One region of the Kocuria nitroreducens genome, then DNA from elsewhere that is predicted to be linked to it. Evidence: riboswitches for the same ligand, from Rfam matches in the RefSeq annotation. Region 1 holds a riboswitch; each other region holds the start of a gene.
What was found. A riboswitch is a leader RNA that binds a small molecule or an ion and turns the genes downstream of it on or off. The one in region 1 is predicted to bind S-adenosylmethionine.
Positions count from the first base shown of each region.

Region 1 (7,678 bases):
CCGACGATGATGAGCACGGCCGAGAGCAGGAACGGGATGCGCCAGCCCCAGGCCGTGAACGCCTCCTGGCCCAGTCCGCTGCTGACCAGCGCGAAGACGCCGGACGAGATGAGCAGCCCGGCGGGCACACCGAGCTGGGGGAAGCTGCCGAACAGTCCGCGCCTGCCCTTCGGCGCGTGCTCGACGGCCATCACCACGGCCGAGCCCCACTCCCCGCCCACGGCGAAGCCCTGGATCAGGCGCATGAGGCAGAGCAGCGCGGGGGCCCACAGGCCGATGGCGTCGTAGGAGGGCAGCAGCCCGATCAGGAACGTGCTGACGCCCATGAGGACGAGGGAGAGCATCAGCATGGTCTTGCGGCCGATGCGGTCGCCGTAGTGACCGAAGATGAAGCCGCCGAGGGGCCGGGCCGCGAAACCCACCGCATAGGTGGCGAAGGCCTTCACGACACCGATGGCCGGGTCGTCCTCGGGGAAGAACACGGCCGGGAAGATCAGCGCGGCGGCAGTGCCGTAGAGGTAGTAGTCGTACCACTCGATGGTGGTGCCCACGAAGCTGCCGACGGCGACCTTGCGGGACTCCTTCCGGGTGTCCAGGACGGCTCGTCCGGGCGGGACGGCGGGGGGCGGTGACGTGATCGTGCTCATGGATGGTCTTTCTCTCGGTGCGGGAGGGGAACGATGGATCAGGAGACGGCTTCGAGGAGGACCGCGAGGCCCTGTCCTCCGCCGCCGCACAGGGTCGCGACGGCTCGACGGCCGTTGCGGACCTGCAGGGTCCGGGCCGCGGTCAGTGCCAGCCGGAAGCCGCTGGCGCCCAGGGGGTGCCCCACGGCGACGGCCCCGCCGTGGACGTTGACGACCTCGCCGGGCACCCCGAGGTCCCGGGCGGAGGCGATCGCGACCCCGGCGAACGCCTCGTTGATCTCGTAGACGTCGACGTCCGCGGGGACCAGGCCCCGGCGGTCGAGGACCCGGCGCACGGCACGGGCCGGCTTCAGGTGCAGGCTGGTGTCGGGACCGGCCACGAACGCCCAGTCCACGATCCGCGCCAGAGGCACGGCTCCCGTCCGGTCGAGGACCTCCCCGGAGACGACCAGGCCGGCGCTCGCGCCGTCGGCCGTCTGGGAGGCGTTGCCCGCGGTGATGGTCCCGTCCGGGGTGAACGCCGGACGCAGGCCGGCGAGGGCCTCGATCGACGACTGCGCCCGCACACCCTGGTCGTCGGTGTGCACGGTGCCCGCCGGCAGCGGCACGGGCACGGTCTCGCCGCGCAGGAAGTCCCGCGCGGCCAGGGCCCGGGCGTGGGAGCCGTGGGCCCAGGCGTCCTGGTCCTCGCGGCTGATGCCGAGCTCGGCGTTGACCCGGTCCGAGACGACCCCCATCGACCGGCCGGAGGCGGCGTCCAGCAGCCCGTCCTGGAGGACGGCGTCGACGTCCCCGCCGAGCCGTCCGCCGGTGGACATCGAGTCGAACCCGCCCACGAGATAGGCGGCGCCCTCCCCCACGGCGATCCGCCGTGCGGCGTCGCACACCGCCTCCAGGGAGGCCAGGCAGACGCTGTTGAGGGTCAGTGCGGGCACCTCCGGATCCACGCCGCCGGCCAGCGCCGCCGTCCGCGCGGGGTTCTGGCCGAGCCCGGCCTGCACGACGACGCCCAGCAGCGCGGCGTCGAGCGCGAGATCCGGGTGGCGGCGCAGCAGCTCCGCGATCGGCAGGGCCCCGAGCTCGGTCGCGCTCCGGTCCGCGAGGGCCTGCCCGGTGCGCCCGAAGGGGACGCGGATCCCGTCGAGCAGGTAGGCGCCGGGGCTCATCGGGGTTCTCCCGCCGGAACCGCGGTGGGCAGGGTGTACTCCCCGACGGGCGTGAAGGAGATCCGGACGGGCATGCCGACGGCGACGTCCGCCGGGGCGACGTCGCGGAGGGTGGTCAGCATCGTGGGTCCTTCGGCGAGGACCAGGACCGCCACGACGTACGGTGCGGCGTCGGCCCAGCCCGGGTGCCCGGGCTTGTGCACCACGGTGAAGCTGCGGACGGTGGCCTTCCCCGAGGCTTCCCGCCAGCGCAGGTCCTGGCTCCAGCAGTGCGGGCACTGCGCGCGCGGGTAGAACACCCAGCGCTCGCACCCGGCGCAGTGCTGGAGCTCGAAGCGACCCCGGGCGCAGGCGTCCCAGAAGTGTCGCGTCTCCCCCGTCGGGACGGGCGGGGGCACGGCGAGGGCGGACAGCCGCGCGGCGGTCAGCACCTGCTTCTCGCGGGACAGAGTCATCGTGCGGCCTCCTGGGAGCCGAGGACCAGGGCGACGGCCTCGCTCATGGTCGCCCCGTTGCCCGTGACGAGGGCGAGGTGCGGGTCGGCGGCCTGGCGCCCGTGGGCGGTGCCGCGCAGCTGGTGGACGGCCTCGATGGCATGGCTCATGCCGCCGGCGAGATCGGCCTGGCCGCACCCCAGCTGGCCGCCGTGGGGGTTGTAGGACACCGGACCGGTGTGCGAGAGGTCCCTGCCCTGCATCCACTGCGCGAACTCCCCGGGCCCGCACACCCCCGCGTCCTCGAGGGTGATGGCGGCCAGCACGGTGTAGCAGTCGTAGATCGACAGGACGTCGAGGTCCGCCGGGGAGATCCCCGCCTGTGCGCAGGCCTGGGCCGTGGACGGCTTGAGCGGCCCGGTCGTGAGGGAGGGCGACTGGCTCATGGCCCGGTGGGTCAGCTTCTCGCCCGCGCCGAGCAGGTGCACGGGAGCATGGGGCAGGTCCATCGCCGCGGCCCGCTCGGGACTGACGACGACGGCCGCGGTGGCCCCCGCCACCGGCATCACGATCTCCAGCAGGTGCAGCGGCTCGGCGATGAAGGGCGAGTCGAGGACGTCCTGCACCGTGGCCGGCCTGCCCGAGAAGATCGCGTTCGGGTTGTGCTCGGCGTGGGCCCGGGAGACGGCGGCGATCCGCGCGAAGTCGGCGTCGGTGGTCCCGTACCGGTCCATGTGGGCGGTCTTCAGCAGGGCGTAGGAGGTGTTGGCGCCGGAGGCCCCGAACGGGACGTCGAACTCGCGGATCGGATTGCGGTTGGGCGAGCGGGGCGGCACCGGATTGCGGTGGTTGCCGACCAGGCACAGCACGACGTCGGCCATGCCCGCGTCGATCGCCGCCGCCGCCCGCCAGAGCATGCCCGGTCCGGTGGCCCCGCCGAGGTCCACCACGTTCGCCATCCGGGGCTGCAGGCCGAGGTACTCGGAGAGCATCGCCGGGACGTGCTGCGGGGTCTCGCCGACCTGGGGGCCCATCAGCAGCCCGTCGATCTCGCCCTTGCCGATCCCGGCGTCCTCGACGGCGAGCTTCGCGGCCCGGGCCAGCAGGCCCATGGTCGTGGCGTCCTCCGTCCGGCGGACCGGCCGGAGCTCGCCCACGCCGACGATCGCGCCGCGCGCCGTTCCCTGGCCGCGACTCATGCGAACAGCTTCCTGTACGCGTCGAGGGAGCCGGGGTTGGCCAGCGACGCCTCGTTCTTCACGGCCCCGCCGCCGGCGGCGGTGCGTGCCGCGCCTTCGACCTTCTTGCCGTTGAGGGTGTAGGGGACCTCGGCGACGGAGAAGACGTGGGCGGGGACGTGCCGGGGCGAGGCCTGGGTGCGGATGTCCGCCCTCAGCTCCGCGGCGAAGCCGGGGGTCAGCTCGTGCCCGTCGGCCATCACGAGGCAGAGGACGACCTCCTCGTCGGTGCGGGCGGTGTGCCCGAAGACGAGGGACTCGGCGACCTCGGGGCGCCGGTCGACCACCCGGTAGATCTCCGCGGTGCCGATCCGCACGCCGTTGGGCTTGAGCGTCGTGTCCGAGCGGCCGTGGACGACGACGGAGCGGCGCGTGGTGATCTCGGCGAGGTCGCCGTGGGTCCACACGTCCGGGCGCTCGGCGAAGTAGGTGTGGTGGTAGCGCTGCAGTCCCCCCTCCCCGAGGAAGGTCAGCGGCATCGACGGGAAGGGCTCGGTGCACACGAGCTCGCCCTTCTCCCCGACCACCGGCGCTCCCCGCTCGTCCAGCACGCTGACGGCGTGCCCGAGGGCGATGCAGGTGATCTCGCCCCGGCGCACCGGGTGGAGGGGGGAGCCGAGCTGGAAGCAGCCGTGGATCTCCGTCCCGCCGCAGATCGAGGCGAAGACCATGTCCTGCTTCACCTCGGCGTACAGCCAGTCGTACTGCTCCGGGGAGACGGGCGCCCCGGCCGAGAGGACCGATCGCAGGGCGCTCAGGTCGTGGTGCTCCCGGGGCGCGTACCCGGAGTCCATGAGAGCGGTCAGGTACCGGGGGCTCGTGCCGAAGTGGGTGAGCCCGGCCTCGTCCGCCATCCGCCACAGGTGTCCGTGGTCGGCGGTGCCGTCGGGGAGGCGGGGCGAGGGGTGGCCGTCGATGAGCAGCACGGCCGCCTCGGCCGCCAGGACGGACACGACCCACGCGTACATCATCCAGGCGGTGGACGTGAACCAGGAGTGCACGTCGCCGGGACGGACGTCCCCGTGCAGGACGTGCTCCTTGAGGTGCTGGAGCAGGACGCCACCGGCGCTGTGCACGATGGCCTTGGGCAGCCCCGTGGTGCCCGAGGTGAACATGATCAGGCCGGGCGCGTCGAACGGGAAGCGCTCGAGCGTGAGGGGCGAGGTCTCGTCCGTGAACTCGTCCTCCCACCGGGGCGAGCCGACCAGGACGAGATCGGGCGTGGTCGCCAGGCGGGCGACGACCTCCTCCGCCCTGTCCCGCACGTCGAAGTCGCGGCCGTTGTAGGCGTAGCCCTGCGCGGCGACCACCACCGACGGGCCCACCTGCCCGATCCGGTCGACCAGGCCGGCCACCCCGAAGTCCGGGGAGCAGCCGGCCCAGGCGGCCCCCAGGGACAGGGTGGCGATCATCGTGGTGAGGTTCTCGACGGTGTTGGGGAGGATGCCGGCGACGACGTCGCCCTCACCGACCCCTGCCGCCCGCAGCCCCGCCTGGACGGCTGCGACCCGTCCACGCAGCTCCCCCACGGTGAGCCGCGTGTGGGTTCCCGTCTCGTCCGCGGCGAGCACCGCGAGCCGGTGGGGCTCGCCCCGCAGCAGGTTCTCGGCCACGTTGAGCCGCCCGGCGGGGAAGTACCTGGTCCCGAACATGCGTCCGTGCCGCAGGGAGGGCAGCAGCTCGAGATCGCCGCCGTCGGCCGGCGGCGCCTGCTCCACGACGTCGCCCTTGTCCCCGAGCACGCCCGTGAAGTCCCACAGCGCGTTCCAGAACTCCTCCCGCCGGGTCACCGACCAGCCGTGCAGCTCGTCGTAGCGACGGGGGTCGAACCCGTGGGCGAGTGCGAAGCGGCTCATGGCGGAGTCCCTGAAGGCGGAGTCCGGGGGTGTCCAGAGAGTGGCAGGGCCGTGCGGGGTCATCGGGCGGGGTGCGCCTTTCCTGAGCTGATCTGCCCCGTGGCCCGGCACCCCGTTCAGGGGTGCTGCGCAGATCCGGCGCGGAGGGCGCCGTACTTGCCGCAGGCGGTGTGCCCTGCGGCCCGATCCTCATCTGGGGCACCCCGCTACGGGAGAGGGTTGCCGCCCGGCCAGCCAGAGCTTCGCGCCGGGTCTCGTGATCGTGCTGAATGCGTTCCCACAATAGGCCAGGGAACCCGTCCGTGTCAGATCGGCGGAGCGTGACGGCCCGGTTGGCGCGAAACACTCCGGACGACCACAATGGAGGGCAGCCATCCCGAGCGGCCGAGAGACCTGGATCGACGACGCCGCAGCAACCGTGGTCGACGTCGCGGACCGCACGGTGCTACCGCCAGGACCGATGGAGCAGCGCACTCCCGGGCCGTCCACCGGGGGCACCTCTCCGTCCGGGACCGATCAGCGGCACCACCTGCACGAGGAGTCCTTCCCATGGCCGACCACCAGTTCGGGTTCCGCACCCGCGCCCTGCACGCCGGGGGCACCCCCGACGCCGAGCACGGCGCCCGGGCGGTCCCGATCTACCAGACCAGCTCGTTCGTCTTCAAGGACGCCGACGACGCCGCCAACCTGTTCGCCCTGCAGAAGTACGGCAACATCTACTCCCGCATCGGCAACCCGACGGTCGCGGCGTTCGAGGAGCGCATCGCGTCCCTCGAAGGCGGCATCGGCGCCGTGGCCACCGCCTCCGGCATGTCTGCCGAGTTCCTCGTGTTCGCCGCGCTCGCCCAGGCCGGGGACCACATCGTGGCCTCCGCCCAGCTCTACGGGGGGACGGTCACCCAGCTGGACGTCACCCTCCGCCGGTTCGGGATCGAGACCACGTTCGTGCCCGGCACCGACCCCGCCGACTACCGGGCCGCGGTGCGCCCGGGCACCAAGGCCGTCTACACGGAGGTCGTGGCCAACCCGTCCGGGGGGATCGCCGACCTGGAGGGCCTCGCCGCGGTCGCGCACGAGGCCGGTGTGCCGCTGGTCGTCGACTCGACCATGACCCCGCCGTACCTGATCCGTCCCATTGAGCACGGGGCCGACATCGTCATCCACTCCGCCACCAAGTTCCTGGGCGGCCACGGCACCACGCTGGGCGGCGTCGTCGTCGAGTCCGGCCGTTTCGACTGGGCGAACGGCAACTTCCCGTCGATGACGGAGCCGGTGCCGACGTACAACGACGTCACCTGGTGGGGGAACTTCGGGGAGTACGGGTTCCTGACCCGGCTGCGCACCGAGCAGCTACGGGACATCGGCCCCGCCCTGGCGCCCCAGTCCGCGTGGAACCTGCTCCAGGGCGTGGAGACGCTGCCGCAGCGGATGGACGCGCACCTGGCCAACGCGCAGGCCGTCGCGCGGTGGCTGGAGGAGGACCGGCGCGTGTCCTACGTCAACTACGCCGGTCTGCCGAGCCACCCCCACCACGACCGGGCGCGGAGATACCTGCCCCTCGGCCCGGGGGCCGTCTTCGCGTTCGGGGTCTCCCCCACGGACCGGCTCGGCGGACGGGAGGTGGGCGCCCGGTTCATCGAGAACCTGCAGCTGGCCAGCCACCTCGCCAACATCGGCGACGCCCGCACCCTCGTCCTGCACCCGGCCTCGACCACCCACCAGCAGCTCTCGGCCGAGCAGCTGCTCCAGGCGGGCGTGCGGGAGGACCTCATCCGCCTGTCGGTGGGCCTCGAGGACGTCGAGGACATCCTCTGGGACCTGGACCAGGCCCTTTCCGCGGCCACCGGGCTGGCCCGGGAGTCCGCCCCGACCGTCGAAGGAGCACTCCGATGACCGCCGAGACCCGCACCTGGACGGGACCGAGCGCGCCCGAGCGGCTGGCCATCCTGCACGGCACCGAGTCGATCGCCATCGTGGGCGCGTCCGACAAGCCCTCTCGCGCGTCCTACTTCGTCTCGACGTACCTGCTGTCCTCCTCGCCGTACCGGGTGTACTTCGTCAACCCGGTGCTGCGGGAGATCATGGGCCGGCCCGTCTACCCGTCCCTCGCCGACCTGCCGGAGACCCCCGACCTCGTCGACGCGTTCCGGCGCCACGACGACCTCCCCGGCGTGGCCCGCGACGCCGTGGCCGTCGGGGCGAGGACCCTGTGGCTGCAGCTGGGCTCCTGGCACGAGGAGGCGGCCAGGATCGCCGAGGAGGGCGGGCTCGGCGTGGTCATGGACCACTGTGTGAAGATCGAGCACGCCCGCTTCCACGGCGGCCTCCACCTGGCCG
Region 1 covers NZ_JBHZTC010000032.1:13,043-20,720, reverse strand. The annotation lists gene ACFYE1_RS16345 (MFS transporter) at 1-647, opposite strand, end outside; gene ACFYE1_RS16340 (thiolase family protein) at 686-1,813, opposite strand; gene ACFYE1_RS16335 (Zn-ribbon domain-containing OB-fold protein) at 1,810-2,268, opposite strand; gene ACFYE1_RS16330 (thiolase family protein) at 2,265-3,446, opposite strand; gene ACFYE1_RS16325 (acetoacetate--CoA ligase) at 3,443-5,404, opposite strand; SAM riboswitch class IV at 5,489-5,603, opposite strand; SAM riboswitch class I at 5,710-5,808, shown strand; gene ACFYE1_RS16320 (O-acetylhomoserine aminocarboxypropyltransferase/cysteine synthase family protein) at 5,891-7,234, shown strand; gene ACFYE1_RS16315 (CoA-binding protein) at 7,231-7,678, shown strand, end outside.

Region 2 (7,678 bases), on a different contig from region 1:
GTGCAGGGTGTTGGTCATGACGGGCTCCTCGGTGGCGGGCGGCTCAGCGGACCCGGGAGGCGAGCAGCTCTTCGAGCCGCTCGTAGCCGTCGGACATGCCGCTCTCCATGCCGGAGCCGGCCATGCCGTCGCGGGCCTCCTGGGTGGGGTAGACGGCGTGGCCGACCAGCCGGCACCGTCCGTCCCCGAGGTCCTCGAAGCGCAGGAACTCGAGGTCGACCACGTCGGGGTAGCCCCCGAACTCGAAGGTCTGGACCACGAGCTCGTTCTCGCGCACGGTGTGCAGGATGCCGCGGAACGCGTAGGAGACGCCGTCCGGGCCGGTGTGGTGGTACTCGTAGGCGCCGCCGCTGCGGAAGTCGTAGGAGTCGACCTCCACGTGCGTGCCGCGGGGGCCGAGCCACTCCCGCAGCAGGGCCGGGTCGGCGTGGGCGCGGAAGACGTCGGCCACGGGGTGGTCGAACTCGCGCTCGAAGTCGATGAAGGGCAGGCCGTCGGGGACGGTCAGGTGCAAGGGGTGTCCCATGGTTCAGTCCTGGGTGTGCTCGCCGCGGTCCGCGGCTCGGGTGTCGAGCACGGCGTCGAGGCGGCGGAACTGCTCCTCCCGGACCAGCCGGTAGCGGTCGATCCACGTCGTGAGCGCCTCGAGCCGTGCAGGGTCCAGGTGGACGGGCCGGCGCTGGGCGTCACGGGTGCGTGTGACGAGCTGCGCCTGCTCGAGGACCTGGATGTGCTTCGAGACCGCCTGGATGGAGATCGCGAAGGGTTCCGCCAGTTCGGTGACCGTGGCCGGTCCGCGGCTGAGCCGGGCGACGATGCGGCGGCGGACCGGGTCGGCGAGGGCCAGGAAGGCCTTGTCGAGGAGGTCGTCGTCGCCGGGGTCCACGGTGTTTGTCAACTGATTCCTTGATCAATCTGTTGGTTGTTAAAGGTTAGGTCTCCTGCGCGGTCCCGGCAAGACCCGAGACCGGATCGTGACGGGCGGGGGTCTCCCCGGGCTCCGCGCGCTCCGTGGAGAGCTGCGACGGCCCGGCCTGCGGCGCCCCGGTTGCCGTGCGCGGCCGCACGGCCGCGGCCAGGCAGGCGGCGGCGACGACGGCCAGCGCGGCCGCCACCCCGCGGTTGACGAAGAACGCGTGGATCTGGGAGTGGTTGCTGAGCACCGTGTACCAGAAGGGCACGGCCAGGGCGGGCAGGGCCAGGACGGCGGCGACCATCCACCGGGCGGGCCCTCCCCGGCGCAGCGCCAGGACCAGGCCCACGCCCGCCGCGAGCAGGCAGCCGGTCAGCACCAGCCCCGAGGTGGGCACGACCTCCCACCAGTAGACGAGGTTGCGGCGCACGCCCGCGCCGAACGCCTCGGAGACCCCCGAGTGGTCGCCCCCGGTCCGGATCCCGACGTTGCGGCGGACCACCTCCAGGGTGGCCGGGACGCCCAGGAAGGCACCGGCGATGACCCAGCGGGCGAGCCACGTGACGGCGAAGGCCACCGGCCAGACCAGGCCGCTCAGCAGCACGGCCACGACGGTCTCCCGCAGTGCCCCCGTGCGGCACCAGACCGCCGCGCCGACCACGAACGCGGACATCGCCCACGGCACGGCGGGGGTCGTGAGGAGGTCGACGAAGCAGAACAGCGCCGCCCCCAGCGCCACCCCCGCGTGCGCCGTCCGGGGCGAGCGCCCCGCCCCGAGCGCGGCGAGGACCACCGAGAGGAAGATGAAGGCGATGGAGATCGACTGGCTGAAGGAGGTCGAGGGCGTGGACAGCAGGTTGGTCCCTGCCAGGTAGGGCAGGGTCAGGGCCAGGGCCACGGCGGTGGAGGTCCGGGCGCGGACGGCGAGGAACGCCCCGCCCAGGGCGAGCACCATCAGGGTGCCCGAGACGATCCGGAGGCCCTCGAGACCGGTCAGCGCCAGCACGGGGCGGGTGAGCACGGTGTAGCCGGCCCAGTACTTGTAGTAGTCGTTGTCGGTGAGCACGGCCCCCTCGGAGAGGGCCCGCAGCTGCTCCGGGCCGCCGCCGCAGGTGGCGAGCCGGGGCATCCGGACCGCCCGGCTGAACGCGGACTCCTCCGGGGACGCCCCCAGGCCCGTGCCCGCCACGACGCACTCGGTGAAGGTGTCCGCGGGGCCGCCCATCCGGTCGATCGTCCCGTGGGGGCCGTAGGTGCCGTCCTCGACCGCCGCCAGCAGGTTCTCGACGATGGGCCGGTCCGGCACCGCCTGGGCCGCCGTCAGCAGCCCGAACAGGGCGAACTGCAGGACCAGGAGCATCCCGAGGCCCTGGGCCCAGGGCAGCAGGGGGGCCAGTCGCGACCGCAGCCCCTCCCGTCCCGCGCTCACGGGAGCTGCCGCCGGTGCTCCGCGTCGCGGGGTCCGGCCCCGTCCGGTCCGTCCCCACCGCTCCACGGCGGAGCCGGCTGCCGCAGGTAGAACAGCCGGGAGGTCTCCCGGCGGATCTTGGCCTGGCCGCTCAGCAGCACGCCCATGAGCAGGAACACCCCGGCCAGGATCACCAGGGAGGCGGCCAGGAAGGCCGTCGGGAAGCGGGGGACGAGGCCGGTGCTCGCGAACTCCGCGACCACGGGGAGGCCGAGGACCAGACTCAGCAGGAACAGCGTCAGCGAGACGGCGCCGGTGACGAGGAACGGGCGCTCGTGGAAGAGCAGCTGCCCGAAGACGCCCAGGATGCGGAAGCCGTCGTGGTAGGTCCGCAGCTTGCTCTCGCTCCCCTCCGCCCGGTCGCGGAAGCCGACGGCGACCTCGGTCTGCGGCATCCGCGCGTTGACGGCGTGCACGGTCAGCTCCGTCTCGATCTCGAAGCCCCGGGAGAGGCCGGGGAAGGACTTGACGAAGCGGCGCGAGAAGACCCGGTAGCCGCTGAACATGTCGGAGACCTTCCGGCGGAAGGCGAAGGTGACGAGCGCGTTGAAGAACCTGTTGCCGGACTCGTGCCCCGACCGGTAGGCGGTGCCGGTGACCTGTCGGCGCACGCCCACCACGTGGTCGTAGGGCCCGGCCAGCAGCGTCTCGATGAGGGCGGGGACGTCGGCCACGTCGTAGGTGTCGTCGCCGTCGATGAGCACGTAGACGTCGGCGTCGAGGTCCGCGAATGCGCGCCGGACCACATTGCCCTTGCCCTTCTCCTCCTCGCGCCGCACGTGCGCCCCCGCACGCCGTGCGGCCTCGGCGGTGCCGTCGGTCGAGCAGTTGTCGTAGACGTGCACCTCGATGCCGGGCACCGCGGCGAGCAGGTCGGTCACGACCCGGGCGACCGCCGTCTCCTCGTTGTGGCAGGGCACGACGGCGACGATGCGGGGGGTGGAGAGCATGGGCACTCGTTCCTGCGGTCGGGGGGCGGGCTCGTCCATTATGACGAGCGGGCGCGGGGCGCGGGACCGCGGGCCGCCGCCCGTGCGTCACCGTGCGTCCGTGTTGCGTCCTGTGACGCCGCGGTCGTCACAGTCGGCGCACCGGCGTCTTCTGGGCGCCCGCACTTGGCAGCACGGCGGGACAGCCGCTGGAATGGGTCCTGCATCTATCCAGAGCGGCCGAGAGACCTGGCTCGTCGACGCCGCAGCAACCATCCGCGCCCCCGCCACGGGGTCCGCGGAACGGTGCTCCCGCCAGGACCGATGGAGCTGTCGCAGCCTCCCGGGTCCACCCCGAGGAACGGCTGCTGCCCTCCCTCGGGGTGACCCTTGGAGGAAGAACGTGACCCCACGCCCGACCGCCCGGCCGGCGCCGCCGTCCCTGTCCTACGAGCTCTATCCACCGCGCAGCGCGGCGAGCGCCGACACGCTGCTGCAGACCATCGAGGCGCTCGAGCCGACCTGTCCCGACCACGTCTCGGTGACGTACAACGGTGACGAGCGGCGCCGGGACGGCTCGCTCGCCCTGCTCGACCACCTCCTGGCCCGCACGAGCCTGCGGCCCCTGGCGCACCTGACGTGCGTCGGCAGCACCCGGGCCGAGCTGGAGCAGACCGTGGCCGCGCTGGTCCGCCGCGGGGTCCGGGGCGTCCTGGCCCTGCGCGGGGACCTGGACCCGGGGGCGGAGCCGGGCGAGCTCCGGCACGCCGGCGAGCTCGTGGAGCTGGTGCGCGAGGTCGAGCAGCGCCACACCGCGGCTCTGGCGGCCGGCCGGCTCGCTGTGGGCGTGGCAGCCTATCCGACCCGGCACGCGGAGTCGCCCTCGTTCCGGCACGACGTCGAGGTGCTGCTGGCCAAGCAGCGCTCCGGGGCGGACTTCGCCATCACGCAGGTCTACTTCCGCCCGCAGCGCTACGAGCGCCTGGTCGCGGCGGCGCGTGCGGCGGGGGTGACCATCCCGATCGTCCCGGGGATCATGCCGGTCACCGACCCGCGGCGGCTGCGGACGCTGTGCCGGCTGGCCGGTCTGGCACCCCACCCCGGTCTGGCCGCCGCGCTGGAGGACGCGCCCGGTCCTGCCGAGCGGCACCGCGCCGGCGTGGCCTTCGCAGCACGGCTGGCCCGGGCCGCCCTGGACGCCGGTGCCCCCGGCCTGCACCTCTACACCTTCAACGAGCACCCGGCCGTGCTCGACCTGCTGGAGCACGTGGACCTCCCGCGCGTGCCGCACGTGCCCGTCCCGCTCGACGACCTGCTGCTCCCCGCCTGAGCACGCACCGCACCACCGTTCCGCACGACCACCGACACTTCTTCAGGAGATCCGCATGACCACTGTCCCGTTCCCCGCCGCCACCATCACCGGTTACCCCCGGATCGGCCGCCGCCGCGAGCTGAAGAAGGCCCTCGAGGCCTACTGGGCCGGGCGCTCGACCCGCGAGGAGCTCGAGTCGGCGGCCGCCGACCTGCAGCTGGCGACCCACCGCCGGCTCGTGGAGCTGGGCCTCGGCGCCCAGGACTCGTCCCTGCCCGCGGCGTTCCCCCTCTACGACCAGGTGCTGGACACCACCGTGGCCCTCGGCGCGGTCCCGTCCCGCTTCGCCGACCTCGCCGACGCCCAGGGCCGGCTCGACCTCGACGCGGGCTTCGTGCTCGCCCGCGGCGACGCCGGGCGCGCCCCGCTCGAGCTGACCAAGTGGTTCGACACCAACTACCACTACCTCGTGCCCGAGATCGGCCCGGGAACCCCGTTCCGCGCCACCGCCGACCGGCTGGTGGCCGACGTCCGCCGCGCAGCCGCGCACGGATTCAGCGTCCGGCCGGTCCTCGTGGGCCCCGTGTCCTTCCTCCTCCTCGCCAAGGCCGACGACGACGCCCCTGCGGGCTTTGACCCGCTGCAGCGGCTCCCCGAGCTGCTGCCCGTGTACGCGCAGCTGCTGCAGGAGCTGCGCGCGGCCGGCGCGGACTGGGTGCAGCTGGAGGAGCCGGCCCTCGTGGCGGACCAGGACGTCCCCGCCGAGCAGCTCGCCGCGTCCGTGTGGGACGCCTACACGACCCTGACGGCCGTGGCCGGGCGCCCGCAGCTGTTCGTCACCACCTCCTACGGCTCCCCCGGGCCGCTGCTGCACCCGCTGGCCTGCTCCGGGGTGGAGGCCCTGCACCTCGACCTCGTCAAGGGCGGGGTCCCCACGCCCGAGGAGCTGGAGTTCTTCCAGGGCGAGGACTCCGCCGTGCTCGTGGCCGGCGCCGTGGACGGGCACAACGTGTGGCGGGCCGACCTGGCCGGCCGGCTCGACCAGCTCGCGGAGCTGGCCCGCGGGGGTGCCCAGGTGTCCGTGGCCTCCTCCACGTCCCTGTTCCACGTCCCGCACGACGTGGCCGAGGAGACCCGGCTGGACCCGCAGCTGCGGAGCTGGCTCGCCTTCGCCGATCAGAAGGTCGGCGAGATCGTCACCCTGGCCCGCGGTCTCGCCGCCGGGCCGGAGGCGGTCGCGGAGCAGCTGGCCGAGGCGGCCGAGGCCCGCCGCACCCGGCAGGACGCGGCGGGGGTCCACGACGCGGCCGTCCGCGAGCGCGCCGGGTCGCTGACCGCCGCGGACATCGGGCGGACGGCCGCGGCGGTCCGCCGGGCCGCGCAGGAGGGCCGGTCCTTCACGGCGTCCGGGCCCCTGCCCCCACTGCCCACCACCACGATCGGCTCGTTCCCGCAGACCGGCGAGGTCCGTGCCGCCCGCGCCCGGCACCGCGCCGGCGCCCTCACCGACGCCCAGTACGACGCCTTCCTGCGGGAGGAGATCGAGCGGGTGGTGCGGCTGCAGGAGGAGCTGGGCCTGGACGTGCTGGTGCACGGCGAGGCGGAGCGCAACGACATGGTCCAGTACTTCGCGGAGCACCTCGACGGCTTCGCGACCACCGTCCACGGCTGGGTGCAGTCCTACGGCTCCCGCTGCACCCGCCCCTCGATCCTGTGGGGCGACGTCAGCCGGGAGGGCGAGGGCCTGCGCGGCGAGGCGTTCACGGTGCCGTGGATCGGCCACGCCCAGTCCCTCACCGACCGGCCGGTCAAGGGCATGCTGACGGGCCCGGTGACGATCCTCGCGTGGTCCTTCGTGCGGGACGACCAGCCGCTCGGCGAGACGGCGAACCAGGTGGCGCTCGCGCTGCGGGACGAGGTCGCGGACCTCGAGGCCGCCGGGATCGGGATCATCCAGGTGGACGAGCCGGCGCTGCGGGAGCTCCTGCCGCTGCGCCGCGCGGACCAGCCCGCCTACCTCGCCTGGTCGGTGGACGCGTTCCGCCTGGCCACCTCGGGCGTGCGGGACGAGACCCAGATCCACACCCACCTGTGCTACTCGGAGTTCGGCGAGGTGGTCGGGGCGATCGACGGCCTGGACGCCGACGTCACGAGCATCGAGGCGGCCCGGTCCCGGATGGAGGTGCTGACGGACCTCGAGGCCGCCGGATTCTCCCGCGGCATCGGGCCCGGCGTGTGGGACATCCACTCCCCGCGCGTGCCCTCCCAGGAGGAGATCGAGCAGCTGCTCGAGCGGGCCCTCGAGCACGTCCCGGCGCGGACCCTGTGGGTCAACCCGGACTGCGGTCTGAAGACCCGCGGCTACGAGGAGACGACGGCGTCGCTGGAGCACCTCGTGGCGGCGGCCCGGACCGCGCGCGAGCGGGTGGCGCAGCCCGCCGGCCGGCCGCTGATCGTCCAGCACGGCACGCGCGGCTGACCCCGGGCGCACCGGCTGGCCCGCGGGAGCCCGCACGACCACGAGGATCCGTGGTCGTGCGGGCTCCCGCGGGTCAGAGGGCCGCGGCGTGGTCGCCGACCGGGGCGGGCCGCGCGGCCAGCAGGGTGAACGGACCGCCGGCCTCGCGCAGCTCCCGCGGCGCGCCCCGTTCGACGATGCGGCCGGCCTCGAGCACCACCACCTGGTCGGCGTTCTCGACCGTGGAGAGCCGGTGGGCGATGGTCAGGGTGGTGCGGTCGGCGGCCAGCCGGTCGAGGGCCTCCTGGACCTGTGCCTCGGTGGTGTTGTCCAGTGCGCTGGTGGCCTCGTCGAGGACCAGCACGGGCGGATTGCGCAGCACGGTCCGGGCGATGGCCAGGCGCTGCTGCTCGCCGCCGGAGAAGCGGTGGCCGCGGGCGCCGACCACGGTGTCCAGCCCGTCCGGCAGCCCGGCGACGGTGTCGGCGATGCGCGCGGCGCCCAGGGCGCGCCACAGCTCGGCGTCCGAGGCGTCCGGATCGGCGAGCAGGAGGTTCGCGCGCACCGTGGCGTGCACCAGGTAGGTCTCCTGGGAGAC
Region 2 covers NZ_JBHZTC010000009.1:41,543-49,220, forward strand. The annotation lists gene ACFYE1_RS07775 (SRPBCC family protein) at 1-18, opposite strand, end outside; gene ACFYE1_RS07780 (SRPBCC family protein) at 44-526, opposite strand; gene ACFYE1_RS07785 (ArsR/SmtB family transcription factor) at 530-886, opposite strand; gene ACFYE1_RS07790 (hypothetical protein) at 933-2,342, opposite strand; gene ACFYE1_RS07795 (glycosyltransferase) at 2,339-3,331, opposite strand; SAM riboswitch class I at 3,535-3,641, shown strand; gene ACFYE1_RS07800 (methylenetetrahydrofolate reductase) at 3,714-4,640, shown strand; gene metE (5-methyltetrahydropteroyltriglutamate--homocysteine S-methyltransferase) at 4,696-7,101, shown strand; gene ACFYE1_RS07810 (ABC transporter ATP-binding protein) at 7,175-7,678, opposite strand, start outside.
Region 2: another riboswitch for S-adenosylmethionine. It lies ahead of ACFYE1_RS07800 (methylenetetrahydrofolate reductase); the one in region 1 lies ahead of ACFYE1_RS16320 (O-acetylhomoserine aminocarboxypropyltransferase/cysteine synthase family protein).

Region 3 (7,678 bases), on a different contig from region 1:
GGGCGTGATTCCTCCCTCGCCGAACGCCCGGCGGCCCGGAGTCAGAACAGCCGGACCGGCTTGACGATGTCCGCGTAGATCAGCAGCACGGACATCCCGATCATCAGCACGGCCACCGCGTAGGTCACCGGCAGCAGCCGGGCGGGGTCGAAGGGACCGGGGTCGCGGTGGCCGAGCAGCCGGGCGGTCCCCCGCCGCAGCGCCTCCCACAGCGCCCCGGCGACGTGCCCGCCGTCCAGCGGCAGGAGCGGGAGCAGGTTGAAGACGAACAGGGCCAGGTTGACGGAGCCGACGAGGCCCACGAGGGAGGCGGCCTTGTCCCGCAGCGCGATCTCCTCATGCGCGGCGATCTCCCCCGAGATCCGGCCGACCCCCACCACGGAGATCGGCCCGTCGGGATCCCGCGGCGCGTCGGAGAACGCCGCCTCCCCCACCTCGTAGACCCGCTGCGGCAGGTGCAGGACCACCCCGGCGATCTGCTGCAGCCCGTCGAGCACCGCCCCGGGCACCGCCGTCAGCGGCTGCCGGACGGGCTCGGCCGTGGGGCTGATGCCGATGAACCCGACCTCCTCGTAGCGGGGGGTGCCGTCCTCCCCGGTCACGGCGGCGCCGGAGGCGTCCAGCACGGGGCGCGACGACAGGATGGGGGTGAGCGCCGTGGACACGGTCCTCCCGTCCCGCTCGACCACCACCGCGATCCGCTCCCCGGCCCGGTCGCGGATCCGCCCGGTGAGCTCGTCCCAGGAGGCGACCGGGGCGCCGTCGACGGCCGTGACGACGTCCCCGGGGCGCAGCCCGGCGGCGTTGGCGGGGGCCCGGGGGTCCCCCGGCCGGCACTCGGCCTGCCCGGCGGCCTGGCGCTCGGCGGCCACCACGCACTCCGAGACCCACGCGACCGTCGTGGTGGGCGTCGCCGTCCCGAAGCCGGAGAGCAGGACGGCGAGGCACAGGGCCCCGAGCAGGAGGTTCATCACCGGGCCGCCGAGCATGATGACGATCCGCTTCCACACGGGCAGGCGGTAGAACACGCGGTCCTCGTCGCCGGGGGCGAGCCGGCCGGTGGCCGCGCCGCGCGCCTCGGCCGCCAGCTGCTGGAACACACCGGTGCTCGAGGCGCGGGCCGTCGAACCCGCGGACGCGGGCGGGTACATCCCCACCATCGAGATGTAGCCGCCCAGCGGGACCGCCTTGAGCCCGTACTCCGTCTCGCCCCGGCGGCGGGAGAACACGGTGCGCCCGAAGCCGACCATGTACTGCGTGACGCGCACGCCGAAGAGCTTGGCCGGCACCAGGTGGCCGATCTCGTGGAGGGCGATGGAGACCGCGATGGCGACAGCGGCCAGCAGCACGCCCACGAGGAACAGCACGACGCCCATCCGTCGGACCTCCCGGGATCGTCGAGGGCCCCCGGCGGGCGCCGGGGACGGCAGGGCCGTGCGCTCGGCACGGCGAGGACCAGTCTGCACCACCATCCTGGACGGAGGGTGGCAGGCGCACCGGGGCACGACGACGGCCGGCCGCCTCCCGGAGGAGGCGACCGGCCGTCGGTGGGCGCCGGTGCGGTACGTCTCAGCGGCGCAGGATCCGGCGGGCCAGCCGGTTGCCCACGACCTGCACCAGCTGGACCAGGACCACGATGACGGCGACCGCCGCCCACGTGACCTCGTCGTTGAACCGCTGGTAGCCCAGGCGCAGGGCGAAGTCGCCCAGACCGCCCGCGCCGATGGCCCCGGCCATCGCGGACATGTCCGTGATGCCGATGACCAGGAAGGTGTAGCCGAGCACCAGGGGGCCCAGCGCCTCGGGGAGGATCACCGTGGTGATGATCCTGGCGCGGGAGACCCCCATCGAGCGGGCCGCCTCGACGACGCCAGGGTCCACGCTCATGAGGTTCTGCTCGACGATGCGCGCCACCGCGAACATCGCCCCGATGGTCATCGCGAAGATCGCCGCGTTGGGGCCCAGCCGGGACCCCACGACCCCCTGGGTGACGGGTCCCAGCGCGGCCAGCAGGATGATGAACGGGATCGGCCGGACGAAGTTCACCACGAGGTTGAGCCCCTCGTGCACTGCTCGGTTCTCCAGGATGTTGCCCCGGCGGGTGACGTACAGGCCCACGCCCACGAGCAGGCCGAGCAGACCGGCGAGCAGCAGCGTGACGGCCACCATGTAGAGGGTCTCCCCGAGCGCGGACAGCAACTCGGGTCCCAGGACGGACCAGTCGTTCACGCGGCCACCTCTCGCAGGGTCGTGATGCGGGACATCTCGTCGACCACGGCCTGCACGGCCGTGTCCTCGCCGGTCAGCTCGAAGGTCAGGGACCCGAACGACTGCTCTTGGAGCACGCTGATCCCGCCGTAGGCGATGGTGAAGCGGACCCCGCGGGCGGCGCCGTCGGAGAGCACGCCGCCGATGTCCACGCCGTCGCCGACGTCCACGATCACCAGGCGCCCGCGGTGGGCGCGGCGCAGCCGTTCCACCTCGCGGGCGTCGGGCACCGAGTGCAGGACGGAGGAGACGAAGCGGCGCGCCGTCTCGGTGCTGGGCCGGGCGAAGATGTCCACGGTGGAGCCGTGCTCCACGACCATCCCGTCCTGCATCACGGCCACGCGGTCGGCGATGGCCCGGACCACGTCCATCTCGTGGGTGATGATCACGATCGTGATCCCCAGCTCCCGGTTGACCCGCTGCAGCACCTGCAGGACCTCCTGCGTGGTCTCCGGGTCGAGGGCGCTCGTCGACTCGTCGGCCAGGAGCAGCTTCGGGCTGGTCGCCAGGGCGCGGGCGATGCCCACGCGCTGCTTCTGCCCCCCGGAGAGCTGCTCCGGGTAGTTGCCGGCGCGCGCGGACAGGCCCACGAACTCGAGCAGCTCGGCCACCCGGGCCCGGCGCTTCTCCTTCGGCCAGCCGGCCCGCTTGAGGGGGTACTCGACGTTGCCCGCGACGGTGCGGGAGGTGAAGAGGTTGAACTGCTGGAAGATCATGCCGATCTCCTGCCGGACGGGCGCCAGCTCGGTCTCGCGCCGGCCCGCCACCTCGAAGCCCTCCACGGTCAGGGAGCCGGAGGACACGGGCTCGAGCCCGTTGATCAGACGCACGAGGGTGGACTTGCCCGCTCCGGAGTAGCCGATCACCCCGAAGATCTCGCCGCGGCGGACGTCGAGGCTGACGTCGTCGACCGCCACCACCTCGCGCGCCGCGCGCCCCGCGCCGGTGCGGAAGGTCTTGGAGACGTTGCGGAAGGAGACGAGCACCTCGTCCGGGCGCCCGGGTGCGGACGGCCCGGCGGGGACCGCCGCGCTCACTGCTCCTGGTCCTTCAGCTCCTGCTGGTAGCGCTCGGTCAGCTCCTCGAGCTCCGCCTGCTCCAGCTGCAGCGGCACGGCCGTGTCCTTGGTCTCCGTCATCTCCGCGTCGAGCACGGCCTGCTCGTGGTAGAGGTCGGCGACCTGCTGGAGGGTCTCGTCGTCGGCGAGCTCCTCGGTCGTGGTGAAGAGGTTGACGTAGACGCGGGAGCCCTCGGACTCGGGGTCGTCCTGGGCGAGCGCGGACTGCGGGTCGATGTCCGCCCGCGAGAGGAAGTCGTTGTTGATGACCGAGCCGGCCACCGAGTCGAGCGAGAGCACCGTCTGCTCCGCGGAGACCGGGGTGACCCGCACCGTCGAGGCCTCGGTGTCGACGTCGAGCTCGGTGGGGATGAGGGTGTCGCCGGTCAGCTCGACAAGGCCGGCGGCCTCGAGCACGAGCAGGGCCCGGGACAGGTTCACGGCGTCGTTGGGCACCGCGATCTCGTCGCCCTCCTGGAACTGCTCCACGGAGTCGTACTGGTTGGAGTACAGGCCCAGCGGGTAGATCGAGGTCGAGCCGATCGGGGTGATGGAGCCCCCGGCCGCGTTGTTGTAGTCGGCGAGGAACGGGATGTGCTGGAACCAGGTCATCTCTACGTCGCCGGACTCGGTGGCGGGGTTCGGCTGGTTGTAGTCGGAGAAGTCGACGTACTCGACGGTGATGCCCTGCTCCTCGGCCACCCGCTGGAGGGCGTCGTGCGTCGGGTCGGTGCCCACGACGCCGATGGTGACCTTGTCGTCGGCGAGCACGCCCTCACCGGAGGACTCCCCGGCGGAGCCGCCGCAGGCGGTGAGGGTGAGGCCGAGGGCCGTGGCCAGGGCGAGGGAGGGGAGGCGCTGCGATCGCATGTGGTGCCTTTCCGTGGGTCCGGGGTGTCCGAGGTCTCCACCAGCTCCACCGGGTCCGGCGGCCACGGTCGGGGGCGCGCCGGAGGGCGCGTGCGCGGTCGGACCGTACTTGCCGCCGGCCGTCGATGGCCGGTGCCGGATGGTTCACCTGGGGCACCCCACTACGGGAGAGGGTTGCCGCCCAGCAAGCCAGGGCTTCGTGCTGGGACTCGTCATCCGCCCGACAGACTAGCACGGGCCGCGGGGGGGCGGATCCGGTCCGGTCAGCGGACGAGGACCTCGCGGGCCCGGCGGCGGGCCCAGCGCTCGGCCGCCAGCACGGCCTGGAGCTCCAGCGGGCCGTCGTCCTCGTGCTCGCCCAGCACCGCGTCGACCGTGTCCACGATGGCCGGGAACCGGATCCGGCCGTCGTGGAAGGCGTGCACCGCCTCCTCGTTGGCCGCGTTGAACACGGCGGGGAAGGTCCCGCCCCGCTCCCCCGCGGCCTTGATGAGTTCGACGGCCGGGAACGCCACCGGGTCGAGGGGCTCGAAGGTCCACTCGGTGGCGCGCGTCCAGTCGCACGGCTGCGCGGCCCCGGGCAGCCGGTGGGGCCAGGCCAGACCCAGGGCGATGGGCAGGCGCATGTCCGGGGGTGAGGCCTGGGCGAGGGTGGAGCCGTCCACGAACTGGACCATGGAGTGCACGACCGACTGGGGGTGGACCACCACGTCGATGCGCTCGAGGGGGACGTCGAAGAGCAGGTGCGCCTCGAGCACCTCGAGCGCCTTGTTCACCATGGACGCCGAGTTGGTCGTCACCATCAGACCCATGTCCCACGTGGGGTGGCGCAGCGCGTCCTGCGGCGTGACCGTCTCCAGCTCCGCCCGGGTCCGGCCGCGGAACGGGCCGCCCGAGGCCGTCAGCACGAGCCGGTCGACCTCCTCGGCGGTGCCGCCGCGCAGGGCCTGCGCCAGCGCCGAGTGCTCGGAGTCCACGGGGATCAGGGCATCGGGGTCCCCGGTGCCGGCGGCGGCGGCCTTGACGAGGGCGCCGCCGGCGATCAGCGACTCCTTGTTCGCCAGTGCGAGCTTGTGCCCGGCCCGCAGCGCCGCCAGGGTGGGGGCCAGCCCGATGGAGCCGGTGATGCCGTTGAGCACGAGGTCCGCGTCGGGGAGGGCGGCGGCCGCGGACGCCGCGTCGGGCCCGTGCACGATCTCGGGCCGGTAGTGCCCCGCCCCGGCGACCGCGGCCCGTTCCGCGATCAGGCGGGCCAGGCGGGTGGCGTCCTGGCCGGTGCCGCTCGTGGCCACGACCGCGGCGCGGGTCTCGACGGCCTGCTCGGCGAGCAGCTCGAGGTGGCGCGCTCCGGCGGCGAGGGCGACCACGGTGAACGGGTCCGCGCCCTCGCTCTCGCGGGCGGTCCGCACGACGTCGAGGGCCTGGGTGCCGATCGATCCCGTCGAGCCGAGGACGCAGATCCGGCGGGGACCGGCGGCGGCCAGCTCGGGCGTCCGGCGGGGGCGGGGCGAGGAGGCGGGGAGCGTCATGCCCCCAGTATCCCCCAGCGGACCTCTCCGGCGCCGAGCCCCCGGCGGACCTGCGGGCGCCCGCGGCGCACCGGGCCGGTGGACGGACCGAGGCCCCGTCCCCCGGGAAGGGCGGACGGGGCCTCGGCGACGGAAGGGATCGGATCAGCGCGTGGCGCGACCCTTGCGTCCGGTGACCGCTCCGTAGATGAAGAGCACGATGAGGGCTCCTACGACGGCGGTGATGATGGTGCCGATGTCGAACGCGGACTCCAGGCTGCCGATGCCGATCAGCGAGCCCAGGAAGCCCCCGAGGAGGGCCCCGACGATGCCGAGGACGATGGTGACGATAATGCCGCCGCCCTGGCTGCCCGGCATGATGAGCTTGGCGAGGGCACCCGCGATGAGGCCGAGGATGATCCAGCTGATGATTCCCATGATGGCTCCTTATCCGTCCCGGGAGGGACTTTCATTGTACGCAACCGGCCAGTATCCCTGGAATACCCTGAGGTTGCTTCTGCGCACCACACTAGTCGACGGTCAGCCACCTGTCTGTTTACTGTCGTGAATACGCGCGTGTCTCCGGCCACGGACCGGCCCGCCGGAAGCCGGGGCTTCGGGCGGGCCGGGGATCCTCCCAGGTGGGAGCGGGAATCCGTCAGTGGGCGACGGGCTTCTCCGCACCGATGCCTGTGAGGGAGCGCACCTCCATCTCGGACTGCTTGACCGGGTCCTCGAGACGGCGCTCGGTCATGGAGCCGATGAAGCCGAGGAGGAAGGAGGCCGGGATCGAGACGATGCCCGGGTTCTGCAGCGGGAACCACGCGAAGTCCGCCGTGGGGATCATCGAGGTCTCGGTACCGGACATCACCGGGGAGAAGATGATCAGGCCCACCGAGAGGAACAGGCCGCCGTACATCGACCACACGGCGCCCCGGGTGGTGAAGCGCCGCCAGTACAGGGAGTACAGGATGGTCGGCAGGTTCGCCGAGGCCGCGACCGCGAAGGCGAGCGCCACGAGGAACGCCACGTTCTGGCCCTGCGCGCCGATGCCGCCCGCGATCGACACGAGGCCGATGACCACCACCGTGGTCTTCGCGACCCGCAGCTCCTTGCGGGGATCGGAGTCGCCCTTCTTGATGACGCTGGTGTAGATGTCGTGGGCGAAGGAGGCCGAGGCCGTGATGGCCAGGCCGGCCACGACCGCGAGGATCGTGGCGAACGCCACCGCGGCGATGATGCCCATCAGCAGCGATCCGCCCAGCTCGAAGGCCAGCAGCGGCGCCGCGGAGTTCACGCCGCCCGGCGCCGCCTGGATCCGCTCGGCGCCGATGAGGGCCGCCGCGCCGAAGCCCAGGATGAGGGTGAAGAGGTAGAACAGGCCGATCAGGCCGATCGCCCAGACCACGGACGTGCGGGCCTCCTTGGCCGTGGGCACCGTGTAGAAGCGCATCAGCACGTGGGGCAGGCCCGCGGCGCCGAAGACGAGAGCCAGGCCCAGGGAGATGAAGTCCAGCTTGCTGGTCTCCGTGGCCCCGTAGCGCAGGCCCGGCTCGAGGATGGCCGGGTTGCCGGAGACGGCGACCGCGTCGCCGAGCAGCGAGGAGAAGTTGAAGCCGTAGAGCGCCAGGATCCAGACGGTCATGACCGCCACGCCGGAGACCAGGAGCACCGCCTTGATGATCTGCACGTAGGTGGTGCCCTTCATCCCGCCCACGAGGACGTAGACGATCATGAGCACGCCCACCACCACGATGACGAGCGACTGACCGGCGCGCGAGCCGATGCCCAGCAGCAGGGACACCAGCGCACCGGCGCCGGCCATCTGGGCCAGAAGGTAGAACGCGGAGACGGAGAGGGTGGAGATGGAGGCCGCGACGCGCACGGGGCGCTGGCGCAGCCGGAAGGACAGCACGTCCGCCATCGTGAACTTGCCGGTGTTGCGCAGGAGCTCGGCGATCAGCAGCAGCGCCAC
Region 3 covers NZ_JBHZTC010000004.1:63,979-71,656, forward strand. The annotation lists gene ACFYE1_RS03585 (M50 family metallopeptidase) at 42-1,376, opposite strand; gene ACFYE1_RS03590 (methionine ABC transporter permease) at 1,570-2,169, opposite strand; gene ACFYE1_RS03595 (methionine ABC transporter ATP-binding protein) at 2,226-3,305, opposite strand; gene ACFYE1_RS03600 (MetQ/NlpA family ABC transporter substrate-binding protein) at 3,302-4,195, opposite strand; SAM riboswitch class IV at 4,296-4,412, opposite strand; gene dxr (1-deoxy-D-xylulose-5-phosphate reductoisomerase) at 4,459-5,724, opposite strand; gene ACFYE1_RS03610 (GlsB/YeaQ/YmgE family stress response membrane protein) at 5,869-6,141, opposite strand; gene ACFYE1_RS03615 (solute symporter family protein) at 6,362-7,678, opposite strand, start outside.
Region 3: another riboswitch for S-adenosylmethionine. It lies ahead of ACFYE1_RS03600 (MetQ/NlpA family ABC transporter substrate-binding protein); the one in region 1 lies ahead of ACFYE1_RS16320 (O-acetylhomoserine aminocarboxypropyltransferase/cysteine synthase family protein).

Region 4 (7,276 bases), on a different contig from region 1:
GTTTAGCGGGTCGCTCCGGACCCCGTGCAACCCCCGTGCGGCCCCGGCCGCACCGGGACGGTGTCCGCTCAGGCGGGTGGGGCGAGCGGCGGGGTCCGGTCCGGGTCCACGGTCCAGCCCCGCCGGAGCATGGAGCGGAGCTCGATCAGGGGGCAGGTGTCCATGACCACGTCCAGACCGGCCCGCTCCGCCCGGGCGGCCGCGGACTCGTCGACGACGCCCAGCTGCAGCCACACCGCCGCGGCACCCGCGGCGATGGCCTGGTCCACGACCGCGCCGACGCGGCGGGAGTTGACGAAGCAGTCCACCACGTCGATCGGCCGGGGCACCTCGGCGAGCGTGCGGTAGCCGGGCTCGCCGTGCACCGGCTCGCCCTTCGGGTTCACCGGGACGATCGTCATGCCGAGGTCGTCGCGGATCTGCCGGGCGACCGAGTGGGCCGGGCGGGCCGTGTTGCCGGTGAGTCCCACCACGGCCCACCGGCCGGGCCGGGTCATGAGGCGGTCGATGACGGCGGGGTCGTTGCGGGTCATGGCACCAGCCTGGCACGGAACCCGCACCCGCCCCCTGCCCTCTTCCGCGCGGTGGCACCGTGACGGTCACCGCACGGAAGGCGGGAGGGGTCAGGAGAAGAGCGGCAGGAGGTCCGCGTGCGCGCCCAGCTCCGCGCGCTCCTGGGCGGTCAGCTCCGCACGGCCGGTGCCCACGCGGGCGAAGTGCTCGTCGCTCCAGTGCTCGAGCGGTTCCCGCTCCCACAGGTCGGTGAGGATGCGCCGGACCTCGGCGAGCCCGTCCACGGCGGGGCCCGGGGAGCCGTCCAGGTGCTGGATCAGGTCCAGGTGGTGCACCGTGGCCTCCACCGCGAGGGTGCTCAGCAGGTCCTCGACGCGCAGCACGTGCCCTTGGGTGCGGACCGCGCCGCCGCCGCAGTGCTCCGCCGCGTGCACGAGCGCCCGGGCGGTCTCTCGGTGGAGCTCTCGCACCGGATCCCAGTCCAGGACCATGGAAGCGGCCACGCGGGTGCGGCGCCGGTCCTCGGCGGCCCCCGCGGGGTCGCCGTCCCGGTCGGTCCAGTAGGTCGCGGCGTCCCGGTCGGGGCGGGCGGTCGTGGGCGTGTGCAGGGCGACCAGCCCCCGCAGCGCGTCCATCGCGCAGTGGTGGGTGAGGTCCCGGACCGACCACCCCGTGCACCCCGTGGCGGCCCAGGAGTCGTCGTCGCCGAGCCCGTCGAGGACCGCGCCGAACGCCACGCAGGCGTCGCGCACCAGGTCCGCCCGGGCCGGGGTTCTGCGGCTCGTCATGGGTCCATGGTGGGGCACGCAGGGCTCCTGTGCCAGCGATCTGTCACGGCGACCACGGATGCGCCGGATTTGCCAGGGGACGCGCCGAGGACGTTCAATGGGCCCGTAACCATCCGGAGCGGCTGAGAGACCTGGCTCGTCGACGTCGCAGCAACCGGCACGGATCCGTCTGATCCTCCGTGCGAGGTGCTAATGCCAGGACCGATGGAGTTGATCATGAGCACTTCTCTGCGGAGCCCTGTGCCGTCCACCACCTCGAAGCGCGCCTTCTCCGTGGTGTTCGAGCACGTCGGCAAGGCGTTCCCGTCCGGCGGCGAGACGCACCACGTCCTGCGGGACGTCGACGTGACGGCCCTGCCCGGCGAGGTCCTGGCGATCCTCGGACCCTCGGGGTGCGGCAAGTCCACCCTGCTGCGTGCGGCGGCGGGACTCGACACCGCCTCGGCGGGCCGGGTGCTCATCGACGGCACCCCCGTGTCCGGGATCGACCCGCGCTGCGCGGTCGCCTTCCAGGAGCCGCGCCTGCTGCCGTGGCGCTCCGTGCGCGAGAACGTCCGCCTGGGCCTGCCCCGCGGGCTCCCCCGGGGCGAGGGGGACGCCGTCGTCGACGACCTGCTGCGCCTGGTCGGCCTCACCGCGCACGCGGGTCACCGTCCCCGCGCGATCTCCGGCGGCATGGCCCAGCGCGCGTCCCTGGCCCGGGCCCTGGCCCGCAACCCCGGGGTCCTGCTGCTCGACGAGCCCTTCGGCGCGCTCGACGCCCTGACCCGGCTGAAGATGCAGGACCTCCTGCTCACGATCCACGCCGCCCAGCCCACCACCGTCCTGCTCGTCACCCACGACGTCGACGAGGCGCTGCAGCTCGCGGACCGGATCGTGGTCCTGGGCCGGACCGGGCCCACCGCTCCCGCCTCGATCAGCACGATCCTCACCGTCCCCGGGGAGCGTCCCCGGGACCGGGCCTCCGAGGTCCTGGCGGAGCTGCGCGTGCAGCTCCTCGGCCACCTCGGCGTCGACACCCACCACTCCGCGACCCGCTGACGCGGCCCGCTCCGTCTCTCCGCCCCGGGCCGGCCCCGGCGCCCACCCGCGCCGCCCGGCACCGTCCACCTCCTCCGAAAGGCTCCGCCATGCCCCTGCCCCAGCGTTCCGTCCGCACGATCCCCGCGCTCGCCGCCGCCCTGGCCCTGGGCCTGACCGGGTGCATGGCCGGTGAGGGCTCCGGCGAGGCGCCGTCGGAGGCGGCCGGGAACGGCACCGTCCGCGTGGACTGGGCCACCTACAACCCGCTGTCCGTGGTGATCAAGGAGAAGGGCTGGCTCGAGACCGCGTTCGCCGAGGAGGGCATCGAGGTGGAGTGGGTGCAGTCCGCCGGGTCGAACAAGGCCAACGAGGCGCTGCGGGCGGAGGCGGTGGACATCGGCTCCACGGCGGGCTCCGCGGCGCTGCTGGCCCGCAGCAACGGCACCCCGATCCAGGTGATCGACCTCTACTCGCAGCCGGAGTGGTCCGCCCTGGTCACCACCGCAGGAAGCGGGATCGAGGAGGTCGCGGACCTCGAGGGCCGTACCGTGGCCGCGACCAAGGGCACCGATCCGTACTTCTTCCTGCTCCAGGCCCTCGACGAGGCCGGGGTGGACGCCGGCGACGTCACGATCCAGAACCTGCAGCACGCCGACGGCCGCGCCGCCCTGGAGAACGGCCAGGTGGACGCCTGGTCCGGGCTCGACCCGATCATGGCCGCCGCGGAGGAGAACGGCGCGGAGCTGTTCTACCGCAACGTCGACTTCAACACGTACGGCTTCCTCAACGCCCACGAGACCTTCCTCGAGGAGCAGCCCGAGGCCGCCCAGACCGTGGTGGACGTCTACGCCTACGCCCGGGAGTGGGCGCAGGAGAACACCGCGGAGACCGCGCAGCTGCTCGCCGAGGCGGCCGGGATCGAGCTGTCCGTGGCCGAGAAGGTGCTCGAGCGCACGAACCTGGACATCGACCACGTGCCCGGCGGCGAGCAGCTGGCGGTCCTCGAGAAGGTCGGGCCGATCTTCGTCGAGTCCGACGACGTGGCCGACCAGGAGCAGATCGACGAGGCGCTCGGGAGCATCGTGGAGAGCTCCTACGCAGAGAACGCCGACGCCTCCCGCGCGGCGGAGCTGGTCGGGGGCCAGGAGTGACGCAGTCGCTGCCATCTGCCGAGGACACGGAGCACATCGACGACTCACCCGCCCCCGCGGCGGCGGCTTCCCGGCGGCGGCCGCTGCTGCGCACCGGACTGGGCCTGCTGCTGCCCGCGGCGCTGCTGGTGCTGTGGCACGTCCTGTCCACCGCCGGGGTCTTCAGCGCCGTGCAGCTGCCGGCACCGCTCGCGGTGCTCGAGGCCGGGATCGGCCTCCTGTCCGGCGGGGACCTCTGGACCCACGTGGGCATCTCGACCCAGCGCGTGCTGATCGGCTTCCTGATCGGCGCCGGGCTGGGACTCGTGGCCGGGTCCTTCATCGGCCTCTCCCGGTGGGGGTCCACGCTGGTCGGCCCCACGATCGGGGCCTTCCGCGCGGTGCCGTCCCTGGCGTGGGTGCCGCTGCTGCTGCTGTGGATCGGCCTCGGCGAGGACTCCAAGGTCACGCTGGTGGCCATCGGCGCGTTCTTCCCCGTCTACACCACCGTCTCCGCCGCCCTGCAGCACGTGGACCGCAACCTCATCGAGGCGGCGCGGGCCTTCGGGATCCACGGGCTGCGCCTGCTCACCACGGTGCAGCTGCCGGCCGTCATGCCGTCGGTCATCTCGGGGCTGCGCCTCGCCCTGGCCCAGGCGTGGCTGTTCCTCGTGGCCGCCGAGCTGCTGGGGGCGTCCATGGGCCTGGGCTGGTTGCTCACCGACTCGCAGAACAACGGCCGGACCGACCGCCTGCTGCTGGCGATCGTCCTGCTCGCGGTGCTCGGCAAGGCCTCGGACGCGCTGCTGGGCGTGTTCGAGAAGTGGGCCGTCAAGAAATGGGCCTGACACGTGCGCCTGGCACAGTGGACCCGTCCGTGCGAGCACGACCTGCGCGGACAGGTCCTGGACGGACAGGACCTGCGCAGGCAGGAAAGGACCGCAGCACCGTGAGCCAGAGCTGGAGCAACCCCTCCTCCCCCACCCCGAACCCCGCGCTCGGATCCGACGAGGCCCGGATCGCGTTCTGGGTGGACCAGGCGTCCCGGCTGGACTGGGCCGAGCCGTGGAGCACCGCCCACCGGTTCGTGCGTCCCGAGCGCATCGGGACGGACGAGCAGGGCCGCCCCGCGTGGTCGGTCCCGGAGATCGCGTGGTTCGAGGGCGGGAGGCTCAACGTGGCCCACAACTGCGTGGACCGCCACGTCGAGGCCGGCCGCGGGGCCCACGTGGCCCTGTACTTCGAGGGCGAGCCCGGGGACCGGCTGGTCTACACCTACGCCGACCTGCAGCGGGAGGTCTCCCGCGCCGCCAACGCCCTGCTCGCGCTGGGCGTGGAGCAGGGCGACCGCGTGGTGATCTACCTCCCCGTCATCCCGGAGACCGTCATCATCACGCTGGCCTGCGCCCGCATCGGCGCGGTGCACTCCCTGGACTTCGGCGGGTTCTCCGCCGAGGCGCTGCGCTTCCGCGTCGAGGACACCGGCGCCAAGGTCCTGGTGACCACGGACGGACAGCACCGGCGCGGGGCCGTGGTGCCCGTGAAGGCCGTCGCCGACGAGGCCGCCGGCGGCGACAACGCGATCGAGCACGTCGTCGTCGTGCGCCGCACCTCGCGGCCGGGCCGCACGGACCTGCCGCGCGGCACCCGGGGCACGCACTCCAAGGAGGAGGACGCCGTCCCGTGGACGCGCGGACGGGACGTGTGGTGGCACGAGCTGATCGCCGAGCAGTCCGCCGTGCACGTGCCCGAGGCCTTCGACGCCGAGACGCCGCTGTTCATCATCTACACGTCGGGGACCACCGGGCGGCCCAAGGGCCTGGTGCACACCATGGGCGGCTACCTCGTCCAGGCCGCGTACACGCACGCCCTGCTCTTCGACCTGCTCCCGGACGTGCCCGACGACGAGGGGCACCTGCGCCCGGACGAGCTGGCCACGGTCAACGACCCCGCGAAGGTCGACGCCGCCGTGCACTGGTGCACCGCCGACCTCGCCTGGGTCACCGCGCACACCTACGAGATCTACGGTCCCCTGGTCAACGGCGTGTCCGAGGTGATCTACGAGGGCACCCCGAGCACCCCGCACTGGGGGCGGCACTTCGAGGTGATCGAGCGCTACGGCGTCACCACCTACTACACGGCGCCCACGCTGGTCCGCTCGCTCATGGGCGCGTTCCCGAGGGGCGTCCCGCCGCTCTACAACCTCAACTCGATCCGGCTGCTCGGCTCCGTGGGGGAGTCGATCAACCCCGAGGCCTGGCGCTGGCTGCGGGCGCAGCTGGGCCGGGACGAGGTGCCGTTCGTGGACACGTGGTGGCAGTCCGAGACCGGCGCCGCCGTGATGTCCCCCCGCCCGCACGACCCGCAGTTCGCGCCCCCGGGGACGTTCGACGACGGGGCGCCACGCACCGCGCTCAAGCCCGGTTGCGCGACCCGTGCGGTCCCCGGGATCTCGACCCGCGTGGTCGACGAGACCGGGGAGGCCGTCCCGCCCGGGGTGCAGGGCTTCGTGGTGGTGGACCGGACCGGTCCGTCGATGGCCCGCACCGTGTGGGGCGACCCGCAGCGCTACCTGTCCTCCTACTGGGAGGCCTACGCGGAGCAGGGGTGGTTCCTCGCCGGGGACGGCGCCCGCTACGACGAGGAGGGGGACATCTACATCCTCGGGCGGGTCGACGACGTCATCAACGTCTCCGGGCACCGGCTGTCCACCATCGAGATCGAGTCGGCACTCGTCACCCACCCGTGGGTGGTCGAGGCCGGCGCCGCGCCGGTGCGCGACGATCTGACCGGGCACGCCGTGCTCGCCTACGTGGTGCTGACGCCCGAGGCCGGGCGAGTCCCCGCTGACGAACTGACCGCGGTGCTGCGCGAGCACGTGGCGCACGAGATCGGGCCGATCGCCAAGCCACGGGCGGTCGTGGCGGTCCCGGACCTGCCGAAGACCCGGTCCGGGAAGATCACCCGGCGACTGCTCGCGCAGCTGTGGGAGGGAGCCCCGCTGGGCGACCGGTCCTCGCTGCAGAATGAGGAGGCGCTCGATCGCATCGCAGGTGTCCTGGCCGAACGGCAGTAGGCCCCCTCCGCAAGGACGTTGAGACTTGTGACTCCTCAGCCCGCACCGCCCCTAGGATGAATGCCGTGAACGACTCCCCCCGCCCCGCAGGCACCACCCGCTCCGTGCCGGACGGGCTGCTGCCCGCGGTGCCGAACGCCGACCTCAAGCTCGCGATGGCCGCCTCCGGCGCCCTGTTCTCGGGCTACGTGCTGGTGCACATGCTGGGCAACCTGAAGATCTACCAGGGCGAGGAGAAGTACAACGCCTACGCCGAGTTCCTCCGCACGGCCGGTGCTCCCGTGCTGCCGCGCGGCACTGTGCTCTGGGCGGCCCGCGCCGTGCTCGCCGCGGGCCTCGTCGTCCACGCGGGCGGCGCCGCGGTGCTGACCGCGCGGTCCTGGGCGGCGAACGGGACGCTGCTGCCGCGCACCGGCCGGCGCCCGCGGGGTCGCCGTCGCACCCCGTGGGCGGTGGCGAAGCGTTCGATGCGCAGCACGGGCGGCGTGCTCGGGCTGTTCACGGTCTTCCACGTCCTCGACCTGACCCTGGGCGCCCGGCCCGCCGCGGTCAGGGGCTTCGAGCACGGCAGCGCCCACGCCAACCTCGTGGCCAGCCTCTCCCGCCCGCCGGTGGCCGCCGCCTACGCCCTGTCCATGGCGGCACTGGCCGCCCACCTGGTGCACGGCATCCCGGAGATCGCCAACGACGTCGGCGTGACCGGTGACCGGCAGGCCCAGCGGCGGCTGCGGATCGCCGCGAACGCC
Region 4 covers NZ_JBHZTC010000025.1:1,043-8,318, reverse strand. The annotation lists gene ACFYE1_RS15175 (CoA-binding protein) at 69-533, opposite strand; gene ACFYE1_RS15170 (maleylpyruvate isomerase N-terminal domain-containing protein) at 624-1,301, opposite strand; SAM riboswitch class I at 1,408-1,512, shown strand; gene ACFYE1_RS15165 (ABC transporter ATP-binding protein) at 1,518-2,342, shown strand; gene ACFYE1_RS15160 (aliphatic sulfonate ABC transporter substrate-binding protein) at 2,432-3,475, shown strand; gene ACFYE1_RS15155 (ABC transporter permease) at 3,559-4,302, shown strand; gene ACFYE1_RS15150 (AMP-binding protein) at 4,404-6,530, shown strand; gene ACFYE1_RS15145 (succinate dehydrogenase) at 6,587-7,276, shown strand, end outside.
Region 4: another riboswitch for S-adenosylmethionine. It lies ahead of ACFYE1_RS15165 (ABC transporter ATP-binding protein); the one in region 1 lies ahead of ACFYE1_RS16320 (O-acetylhomoserine aminocarboxypropyltransferase/cysteine synthase family protein).